Regions from separate parts of the Janthinobacterium sp. NKUCC08_JDC genome, predicted to be linked through region 1. Evidence: predicted binding sites of a transcription regulator. Region 1 holds the regulator's gene; each other region holds the start of a gene.

Region 1 (3,258 bases):
CGATGACGTCAAGCAGGTGCGTACCCTGACGGGCGACGTCGTGCTGGTCAAGGGCACCCTGACCATGAAGGCGGGCCGGGCATTGATCACGGAAGACCCGCAAGGCTACCAGTTCATCACCTTCTGGGCCGATCCCGGCAAGCTGGCCACGTTCCGCCAGAAGCGCGATGGCGCGGGCGACCTGTGGGTCGAAGGCGAAGCGGAGCGCGTGGAATACGACAACAAGACGGAAGTGGTGAAACTGTTTTCCAAGGCCAAGCTGACGCGTCTGGAAGGCACGAAAGTAACCGACGTGGCCAATGGCGCCTTCATCTCGTATGACAGCCGCAAGGAAGTATTCAAGATGGAAAATTCCGACAGCGGCACCAGTACCTCCGATGGCGGCAGCGTGCGCATGGTGATCCAGCCGAAGACCAAGGCGCCGGAAGCGGAGAAAGCGCCGGCCACGCCTGCGCCAGGAAAGAAATAATGGACAATACTCGTTGCGGCAGCACCCTGATCGTTCGCGGTCTACAAAAAACCTATGGCAAGCGGCAAGTCGTGCATGATGTCTCGCTGCAAGTCGAATGCGGCGAAGTGGTGGGTTTGCTGGGCCCGAACGGCGCCGGCAAGACCACCTCGTTCTACATGATCGTCGGCCTGGTGCCGTCGGACGGCGGCAGCATCGATATCAGCGGCGTGGACATTTCCAGCCTGCCGATCCACCGCCGCGCGCAGATGGGCTTGTCCTATCTGCCGCAGGAAGCGTCCGTCTTCCGCAAGCTGACGGTGGAAGACAATATCCGCGCCGTGCTGGAAATCCAGACCGTCGAAGGCCGTCCCCTGAAGAAGGCCGAGATCGAGGAGCGCCTGGATAAACTGCTGGCCGATTTGCAGATTGAAAAGCTGCGCGAGAACCAGGCCCTGTCCCTGTCGGGCGGCGAGCGCCGCCGCGTGGAAATCGCCCGCGCGCTGGCCACGGATCCCCGTTTCGTGCTGCTCGACGAGCCGTTCGCCGGCGTCGATCCGATCGCCGTGATCGAGATTCAGCGCATCGTGCGCTTCTTGAAGGAGCGCAATATCGGCGTGCTGATCACCGATCATAATGTGCGCGAGACGCTGGGTATTTGCGACCGTGCCTACATCATCAACCAGGGCTCGGTACTGGCGTCGGGACGCCCCGACGACATCATCGCGAACGAGTCGGTACGCCGGGTCTATCTGGGCGAACACTTCCGCATGTAAGCCAATGAAACAATCATTGCAGCTGCGCACTTCGCAGCACCTGGCACTGACGCCGCAGTTGCAGCAATCGATACGCCTGTTGCAATTGTCGACCCTGGAATTGCACCAGGAACTCGAGCAACTGCTGACGGACAATCCCTTGCTCGAGCGCCTCGACGATCCGCTCGACCGTTCGCTGCGCCTGCTGTCGGACGGGGCCTTGAGTTCCACGGCGGCGCCGGCCGAAGCGCCGCCCCAGGCGCCAGGCCAGGAGGCGCCTGCCGCGCCTGCCGAAGCGGAAACCTTTGACGGCGAGGCGGGCGAGGGCCCGGCCGCCGCGGACGGCGGCGACAGTGACTGGAGCGAGGCGAGCCGGGGCAAGGCGCCCGACGACGAAGATTCCCGCCCGCAACTCGAGGCCCATCACTGCACCCTGCGCGAACACCTGATGGAGCAGATGCGCGTGACGGTGCTTGAATTGCGCGACCGCGCGCTGGTCGAGCTGATCATCGACGCGCTCGACGACAATGGCTACCTGGAAGAGTCGCTCGACGACATCCTGGCGCGCCTGCCGGAAGAGCTGGAAATCGACGCCGACGAGATGCGCACGGCCTTGTCGCTGCTGCAAAGTTTCGATCCGCCCGGCGTGGGCGCGCGCAATGCGTCCGAATGCCTGGCGCTGCAGATCAAGCGCTTGCCGCACATCGCCATGGTGACGCGGCGCATGGCGCTCGTCATCGTGGAAAAGCACCTGGCCTGGTTTGCCCAGCGCGATTTCAACAAGCTGAAAAAAGCCCTCGATTGCGACGATGAAGACTTGCGCGAAGCACAGACGGTGATTCGCCAGTGCAATCCGCATCCGGGTGCCGTGTTCGCCTCGGACGTGTCCGATTACGTGGTGCCCGACGTCGTCGTCAAGCGCGCGCGCAATGGCTGGCAAGTGACCCTGAACAACGACGTCATGCCGCGCCTGCGCGTCAACGCCATGTACGCCAACCTGCTCAAGCAGGGCAAGGGCGAGGGCGCCATGGGCGCACAGTTGCAGGAAGCCAAGTGGCTGATCAAGAATATGCGCCAGCGTTTCGACACGATTTTGCGCGTGGCACAGGCGATAGTAGAAAGACAAAAGAACTTTTTCTCGCATGGGGCCGTTGCCATGCGCCCCCTTGTGCTCCGTGAAATAGCTGATACACTGGGTTTACACGAGAGTACTATCTCGCGGGTAACAACTCAAAAGTACATGCTGACCCCGCACGGCATGTTCGAGTTGAAATATTTCTTTGGTAGCCACGTCGCCACCGAAGCGGGGGGCGAAGCGTCATCGACGGCGATACGGGCATTGATCGTGCAACTGACAGGAGCAGAAGACCCTAAAAATCCTTTATCCGACAGTAAGATTGCGGACATGCTGGGGGAACAAGGCATGGTGATTGCGCGACGTACTGTTGCCAAATACCGGGAAGCGTTGAAAATTCCGCCAGTGAGCCTGCGTAAGTGTTTGTAAGTTTTTTTCGGTTCCTCTGCGGGCCGGATAGGATGGACCGCACGAACCCGATCATCTTTAGGAGTGTGTATGAATCTCACCATCAGCGGACATCATCTCGAAGTGACACCAGCCATCCGTGAATACGTACAAACGAAGCTGGAACGCGTGAAACGTCATTTCGATCAAGTTATCGATATCGCCGTGATTCTGACCGTGGATAACCTCAAAGAGAAAGAAAAACGTCAAAAGGCCGAAGTCAACCTGCGTTTAAGTGGCAAAACCGTCTATGTGGAAAGCCTGGCACAAGACCTGTATGCCGCGATCGATGCCCTGATCGACAAGCTCGATAGGCAAGTGATGAAATACAAAACCAAAGTGCAAGGGCACGGTAAAGAGGCGATCAAGCATCTGCCAGACAACTCCGAGGAAGACGCCGTCGTCGCCGTTTAAGGCCACCCGCTTTCAGCAGTTGTGATCAACTAAGGGCGCACATTGCGCCCTTTTTTGCGCCTGGACCTTTTGAACGCAATGTTCCCCGCGCAGGCGCTAGAATGTTTGTACTTTTACTT
Region 2 (3,258 bases), on a different contig from region 1:
CGCTGGCGCGCAGCCTGGCTGGTGCGCCCGTGCAAGTGGTGCGCCTGGCCAATGAAACCAGCTTCCAGGTGGCGCGCACACGCGTCGAATACCGGCCCGCGCAGGAGCAGGCGGCGCGCCAACTGGCTCGCCAACTCGGTGTACAGGTGCGTACCCAGGTGCAGATCCAGGCCGCCGACTGCCCCGTCAGCGAACTGCGCCTGGTGCTGGGGCGTGACCTCAGCGATCCCGCCATGCTGCACCGCTATTATCTGCAGCAATTGCAGCTGGCGCGCCGGGCGCTGGCGCGGCTCGGTTAACACATCTCTGCCGCATAAAAAAGCGGCGCCTTTGCGGGCGCCGCGTGCTTTTCATGCTGCGGATTATTTCGGCTGCCGGCGGCGCGTAAAAGCCAGGGCTGCCAGTCCCGTGCCCAGCAGGAACAAAGTGCCTGGCTCCGGTACTTGCAAGGGTTCGATGACGACGATGTCGGTACGCGTGGACTTGGAAAAGTTCAAGGTGTAGCTGCCGGCGGGCAGGGCGAAATTCGACGTCAGCGAAAACATCGCAAAGCCATTCGTGAAGGCGCGCCCGGTGGCCGGGTCGTTGGTGCCGGCCGTCATGTTCAGGCTGAAGGGATCGAGGCTGCCGACCGTATGGTTGCCATTGACGTCGCTGCCATTGTTGGCGTCGCCATCGGGCGCGAACTGGAAGATCACGCCATCGGCATTCGCGTTCGACAGGCAGCCCACGGGACTGGAAGTATTGCACGAGATATTGAAGATATCCATGATCGACACGCTCGACTTGTCACCCATGGTCGTCACGCTGGTGCGCAGGTCGCGCCGTCCCATGAAGTTGAAGGTGATGAAGCCGGCGCTCGACAGGGTCAGGTTGACGGAGCCGGTGAGCGTATCGCCTGCCGTGGCCGTGGCGGCGCCGACCGTGTCGCGCTGTGCTTCCGCAACGGCGCGCACGGTGGAGCCGGCGGCCGTGAGCATATTGCCAAAGGCATGCGCGTCGCCGCGCGCGAACTCCAGGGTGGAACTGGGGCTGGGTGCGTAGTTATTTTGCGGCAAGCCGCTGCAGCCGCCGCCCGAACATACTTGCAGCACGTCGGCGTTGGCGGCCGGGCCCGTATTGACGGCGCGCGGATTGACGGCCACGCCGCCCTCGAAGAAGGCGCTGTCGCTGGCATTGCGGTTGGCGCCGGCCAGCGACAGCGCGCCAGCGCTGGTGGTGATGCGGAAAGAGTTCAATTCGTTGACGGCCAGGCCGTACGCGCCGGCCTGCGCCTGGCCGCTGGCCAGCAGACTTGCCGCCGCCAGTGCGCCCAGCCAACCCAGGGTCTTGCTTCGTGTGTGATCGACGTTCATCGCAGCCTCTTATCGTAGTCAGTCTCGGAAAATCCGGGGGAGAAAGAATCCAGAATGACCTGCCTGGATTCATCTCGTAGACAGTGATAAGCAGCTTGCGTGCCACACAAAAAAAGCATATTGAATCAAGGGCTTGCGCAAAGCGGACTGAGCCGGTGGAAGCAAAGTGTAAGAAAGGCCGACGCCGCTTTCAGGTGCCCCGGTGATAGCCGAGGTGGCCGCCGGAATTGCGCGCGCAGCCGCAACCGATGCGCGCCACCTCCTCGCCTTCCGTCAGTTTCCAGTTGGTAATCGTCGTGTGCTGCCAGTCGATGTCGCTTTTCTTGACAGGCTTTACCGTCAAGGTGCGGGTTTCCGCATTCGTGTACTCCATCAGCTCCTCGTCGTCGGCGATGTCGAAATGGCGGTGGATCAGGGAAATGCCGAAGCGGTCGAGCGCGCCATAACGTTGCAGCACGTCGCGCAGTTCGCGAAAGCAGGCGAGGTCGTCGGGCAGCAGCGGATTGACGGCGGAAATATCGGCGACGGGCTGCCATTGCATGGCGTGGATGTTCAGGCTGTGCATGATAGGCTCCTGTGCCCCGTGATGGTAGGACCAAGCTGCCAGAGGGGCACTGGCAACCTGTCGAAACGTCTATCGTGGCCGCAAAGCCGATGCGGCGTTTGCGCCAGATCAAAGGTGCGGCACATCGCCTCGCGCCGATAATTGCCCGGTAAAATAGGCCATGGCAAACAAAACCCCCACCTTCCCCGGCGCACGCACGGGCCGCGGCCAGGTCCTGGCCGTGCTGCTGTCGAACCGCGATCAGTCCGGCGCCGAACCGCTGCAAGGCCGCGTCTCGCTGGCCGCCATCGTGAAAGCGCTGAAACGCAAATACCATTGGCCCATCGAGACGCACAGCTTTCCCGCCAACACGCAGGACGGCCGCGCCAGCTGGGCGACCGTCTACAGCTTGCCGGAAAAGGTCATCGAGACCGCGCTGGACAGCGGCGGCCGGGAGTGGCTGGAGAGCCGGGGAGCGGTCGGGCGGCGGTGAGTTGCCGACCTACCCTATTCGAGCCGGAAGCCGACCTTCAGCGTGACCTGGAAGTGCGCCACCTTGCCATCGACGATATGCCCGCGCGATTCCGTCACTTCATACCAGTCCATATGCTTGACCGTCAGCGCCGCCTTGGCAATGGCATCGCGTATCGCCTGATCGCTGCTCTCGGTCGAAGTTCCCACCAGTTCGATCAGCTTGTAAGTGTGTGCGGACATGATATTCCCCCAGATAGGCAAGCCAGACATCGGGAGCCTGCATTGCGCAAGCACGTGCTCATCTTGCGCCTAAATGTGCTGATAGTCATTGCGCGGTGCAGCAATGCGTGTCGAAGCTCTGAACACCACCGTCATACTGGTAACATTGCTTTCGATTAAAGCAGTGACTTCACGGTGTGCGTGGTTTGCCTGGATGCCACTGTAGTGCTACGTGGGATGAAACTTGGAAGGGGCTTGAAGCTACCTGAAAGTTGGCTGAGGTTATCCTTCACGCGCCATTTGCTTCAACGCTGGGGAGTTCCCCGTCTGCTTTACGCCACATTCTGTGGTTGCGTAGGCACACCTGATTCGCCCATTGCTGCGCGAGTCAGGCCGCTCTGCGTAGATGGTTACAGATGATCTTGGTTCCAACCGCCGCGGCCATTTCCCGCCGTCTGCAGTCATTGGTGAAAAAAATGTACCTCGCTTTTTACTCCAGCGAAATTGAATACCAACGTCACACACAGTAACCGCAAATGCGCTGAGGTTCGTCACGGTAATGCTAAGTCTGATAGACGAAGGCGCGCCACCTACCGGAATGGCGTGTGCGGGACTAACCCTAAGCTTGACACGAGATTTATCGAGTCCATGCCAAGTGTTGATGAT
Region 3 (3,258 bases), on a different contig from region 1:
CAGCCTCGGGCGTGGCCAGGGCGGCGATCTGGGCGACGGCAGCGACTCTGGCGTCGGGGTCGTCGCCGGATAGCGGTTTGAGCAGGTTGGGGGAAATGGCTGCCTGCGCAGACAGCGGCAACAGGCAAAGTAATAACAAAATACGACGTAGCAGACGCATGCGGAAAGACCTCTCATCGTTACTTCAGCCCAAGCGAAATCTGGGGTCAGACCCGTCGGGTCTGACCCCGGCCTTTCTGCTGCTAACTCATAACTTCTGCTTACCCTCATTCCCCTTGATAAACGGGCTCCAAGGCTGGGCGCGGATCGGTTCCTTGGTTTTCCACACGACATTGAATTGCCCATCGGCCTTGATCTCGCCGATCATCACGGGCTTGTGCAGGTGGTGGTTCGTGGCATCCATGGTCAGGGTGAAGCCCGATGGCGCCTTGACGCTTTGGCCGGCCATGGCGGCGATCACCTTGTCCGTGTCCGTCGACTTGGCTTTTTCCACGGCTTGCGCCCACATGTGGATGCCGACATAGGTCGCTTCCATCGGGTCGTTCGTCACGACCGAACCCGCGTTCGGCAGCTTTTGCGCCACGGCATACGCCTTCCACTGCTTGATGAAGGCCGTATTCACGGGGTTCTTGACGGACTCGAAATAATTCCATGCCGCCAGATGACCGAGCAATGGCTTGGTATCGATGCCGCGCAGCTCTTCCTCGCCGACGGAAAACGCGACGACGGGCACGTCCGTGGCTTTCAAGCCTGCATTGCCCAGCTCCTTGTAGAACGGCACGTTCGAATCGCCATTGATGGTGGATATAACGGCTGTCTTGCCGCCCGTGGAAAACTTCTTGATGTTGGCGACGATGGTTTGATAGTCGGCGTGGCCGAACGGCGTGTAGACCTCGCTGATATCGCTATCTTTGACGCCCTTGCTTTTCAGGAAGGCACGCAGGATCTTGTTGGTGGTGCGCGGATACACGTAGTCCGTGCCCAGCAGCACGAAGCGCTTGGCGCCGCCGCCATCCTTGCTCATCAGGTACTCCACTGCCGGGATAGCCTGCTGGTTTGGCGCGGCGCCCGTGTAAAACACATTCTTTTCCAGCTCCTCGCCCTCGTATTGCACCGGGTAAAACAGCAGGCTGTTGAGTTCCTTGAACACCGGCAAGACGGATTTGCGCGACACGGACGTCCAGCAGCCAAACACGACAGCGACCTTGTCCTGCGCCACCAGCTGGCGCGCTTTTTCCGCGAACAAAGGCCAGTTCGACGCCGGGTCGACGACGACGGCTTCCAGTTTCTTGCCCAGCACACCGCCCTTGGCATTGATCTCGGCGATCGTCATCAAGGCCACGTCTTTCAGCGACGTTTCGGAAATGGCCATGGTGCCCGACAGCGAGTGCAAAATGCCTACCTTGATCGTATCGGCGGCCAGGGCTGCCTGCATGTAAGTGGAGGTGGCAAGGGCCAGTGCGCCGGCGGCGGCCGCTTTCAGGATGATGCGTCGTGACATGGGGACTCCTGTGATGGGTTCGTGGGGGTCGAGCTGGGCATACGATGTTGTTAAAGCAGAATGCATGCCAGCGCCAGCAGGTGTCCGCCATGGTGCACGCGGCTCTCGCCGCACGAAAAAAAACCTGGCTGCACAAGGACTGTGCAGACAGGTTTCAAATTGCCGTAAAACGGTGCGCCGGACGCAACAATCCCGGCATCAATCCTTGCGCGGTACGCCTCTCAAGCGGCGCCAGCCCTTGCGTCCCAGCGGGAACAGCAACACGAAAGCAATCAGCCACGGCAGGATGTAGGCCATGGCCGTGATGGCGTTGGCCACGCCTTCCGACAGGTTGTCCGTGAAATTGCCCAGCGAGCGCTTGACGGGTGTCCAGAACGATTGCTTGCCTTCCGCGCTGATGGCCACGTTCAGCAAGTCCGTATCGATGCGCTGCATCAACAGCGCGTCGGCCGCCGTCGCCTGCTCCAGTTCCACTTGCACGGTGGCCAGTTCCTTGGTCACCTTGATGAGGGCATCGACATTCGCGCCCGAGCGCTTTTCCAGGTCTTGCAATTGCGCCTGGTATTGCTTGAGCATCTCCAGGCGTTTCTTGCTGTCGAGCACGGGGCGGCCCAGGTCTTCCACCTTGGTGCCCTGGCTGGTGACGTCGCCTTCGGCCGCGACCAGCGCGACAAGCTTCTTGATGCCGGCCGGCTTGGCGCGCATGCTGATGCGCGCATGCACGTAGCGCCCGCTGTCGAGGCTGGAATCGAGCAGCAGGCAGCCGTTTTCCGTATCGGCCTTGCAGGCGGCAAGCACTTTTTCATACAGGGGCCGCACTTGCGCCTCGTGCGTATCGACGCTGACATTATGTTCATAGGCAAGAAACTCGCTGCCCTTTTCCTTGCCATCGAGACGCGCGGCGCTCGACTGCCCGCCGCTCTCGCCCTTGCCGCCGCAACCGGCCAGCAACATCAGGCCGATCAGACCTACATACACTTTTTTCATGATTTCTTTCCTGGATTATTTTTACAGCGGCAGCAATGTGATATCGGGCAGGTGCGCCGCCACGTCTTGCACGGTCGCATGGCCGGTCAGTGACGCCACCACCTGCGGCAACGGTTCCGCCCAGATTTCCGGCAAGTCGCGTTCCTCGGGCGCCAGCACGGGAAAGGCCAGTTGCTCGCGTGGCGGCGTGAAGGCAGCCGCGACGCCGGGCTTGTTGCCGCGCGCATCGATACGGTACCAGCCAAAGTCCTGCAAATACACGGCATTCAAGCCATGCAGGCAGAACGGCGGCCCCACTTCGCCGACGGCCAGACGCTGGTAGCACAGGCCGGCAGGAATGCCATTGGCGCGCAGCAGCGCGGCCAGCAAATGGCTCTTCGCATAGCAATAGCCGGTGCCATGCTGCAAGACGTCGGAAGCGCGGCAGGTGACGGGATTACGCTGGTAATCCCAGCTGTGGGCCACCTCGTCGCACACGAAGGCAAAGCAGCGGGCCGCGATGGCCGCGTCGCCCACGGCACCTGCCGCCAGTGCGGCCGCCTTGGCGCGCACGGCCGGATGGTCGCTGTCGATATACAGGCTGCTGGCTAGATATATGGAAAAGTCGGGGGAAAAGTCGGTAGACATGGCATAAAGGCAATGCGAAAAGATAATGCGCGATTTTAGTCGAAGCAGCGCAACATTCACCGTTTCTTTGCGCAGGAACAAAGAAAATCCACGCGCCGGGCCAGCTGCGCGGGGGCCGGCGACTTTGGCGGCGGCCCGGTAGC

Evidence for each region. Region 1 encodes sigma-54, which starts transcription at its own class of promoters, with help from an activator protein. Its sites were predicted from a motif close to TGGCANGNAANCTGCTTT; they were not measured.
Region 2: the regulator sigma-54 is predicted to act here: its motif matches at 1,443-1,460, upstream of KO538_RS12715 (EDSAP-1 family PEP-CTERM protein).
Region 3: the regulator sigma-54 is predicted to act here: its motif matches at 1,554-1,571, upstream of urtA (urea ABC transporter substrate-binding protein).

What each region holds. Positions count from the first base shown of each region.
Region 1 is NZ_JAHKQW010000018.1:98,970-102,227, forward strand. It holds gene lptA (lipopolysaccharide transport periplasmic protein LptA) at 1-469, shown strand, start outside; gene lptB (LPS export ABC transporter ATP-binding protein) at 469-1,224, shown strand; gene KO538_RS26940 (RNA polymerase factor sigma-54) at 1,229-2,707, shown strand; gene hpf (ribosome hibernation-promoting factor, HPF/YfiA family) at 2,777-3,139, shown strand.
Region 2 is NZ_JAHKQW010000004.1:86,327-89,584, reverse strand. It holds gene KO538_RS12720 (LytR C-terminal domain-containing protein) at 1-299, shown strand, start outside; gene KO538_RS12715 (EDSAP-1 family PEP-CTERM protein) at 363-1,355, opposite strand; gene KO538_RS12710 (hypothetical protein) at 1,546-1,920, opposite strand; gene KO538_RS12705 (hypothetical protein) at 2,081-2,392, shown strand; gene KO538_RS12700 (dodecin) at 2,407-2,613, opposite strand.
Region 3 is NZ_JAHKQW010000001.1:308,751-312,008, forward strand. It holds gene urtB (urea ABC transporter permease subunit UrtB) at 1-160, opposite strand, end outside; gene urtA (urea ABC transporter substrate-binding protein) at 248-1,501, opposite strand; gene KO538_RS01450 (DUF4349 domain-containing protein) at 1,700-2,488, opposite strand; gene KO538_RS01455 (transglutaminase family protein) at 2,510-3,115, opposite strand.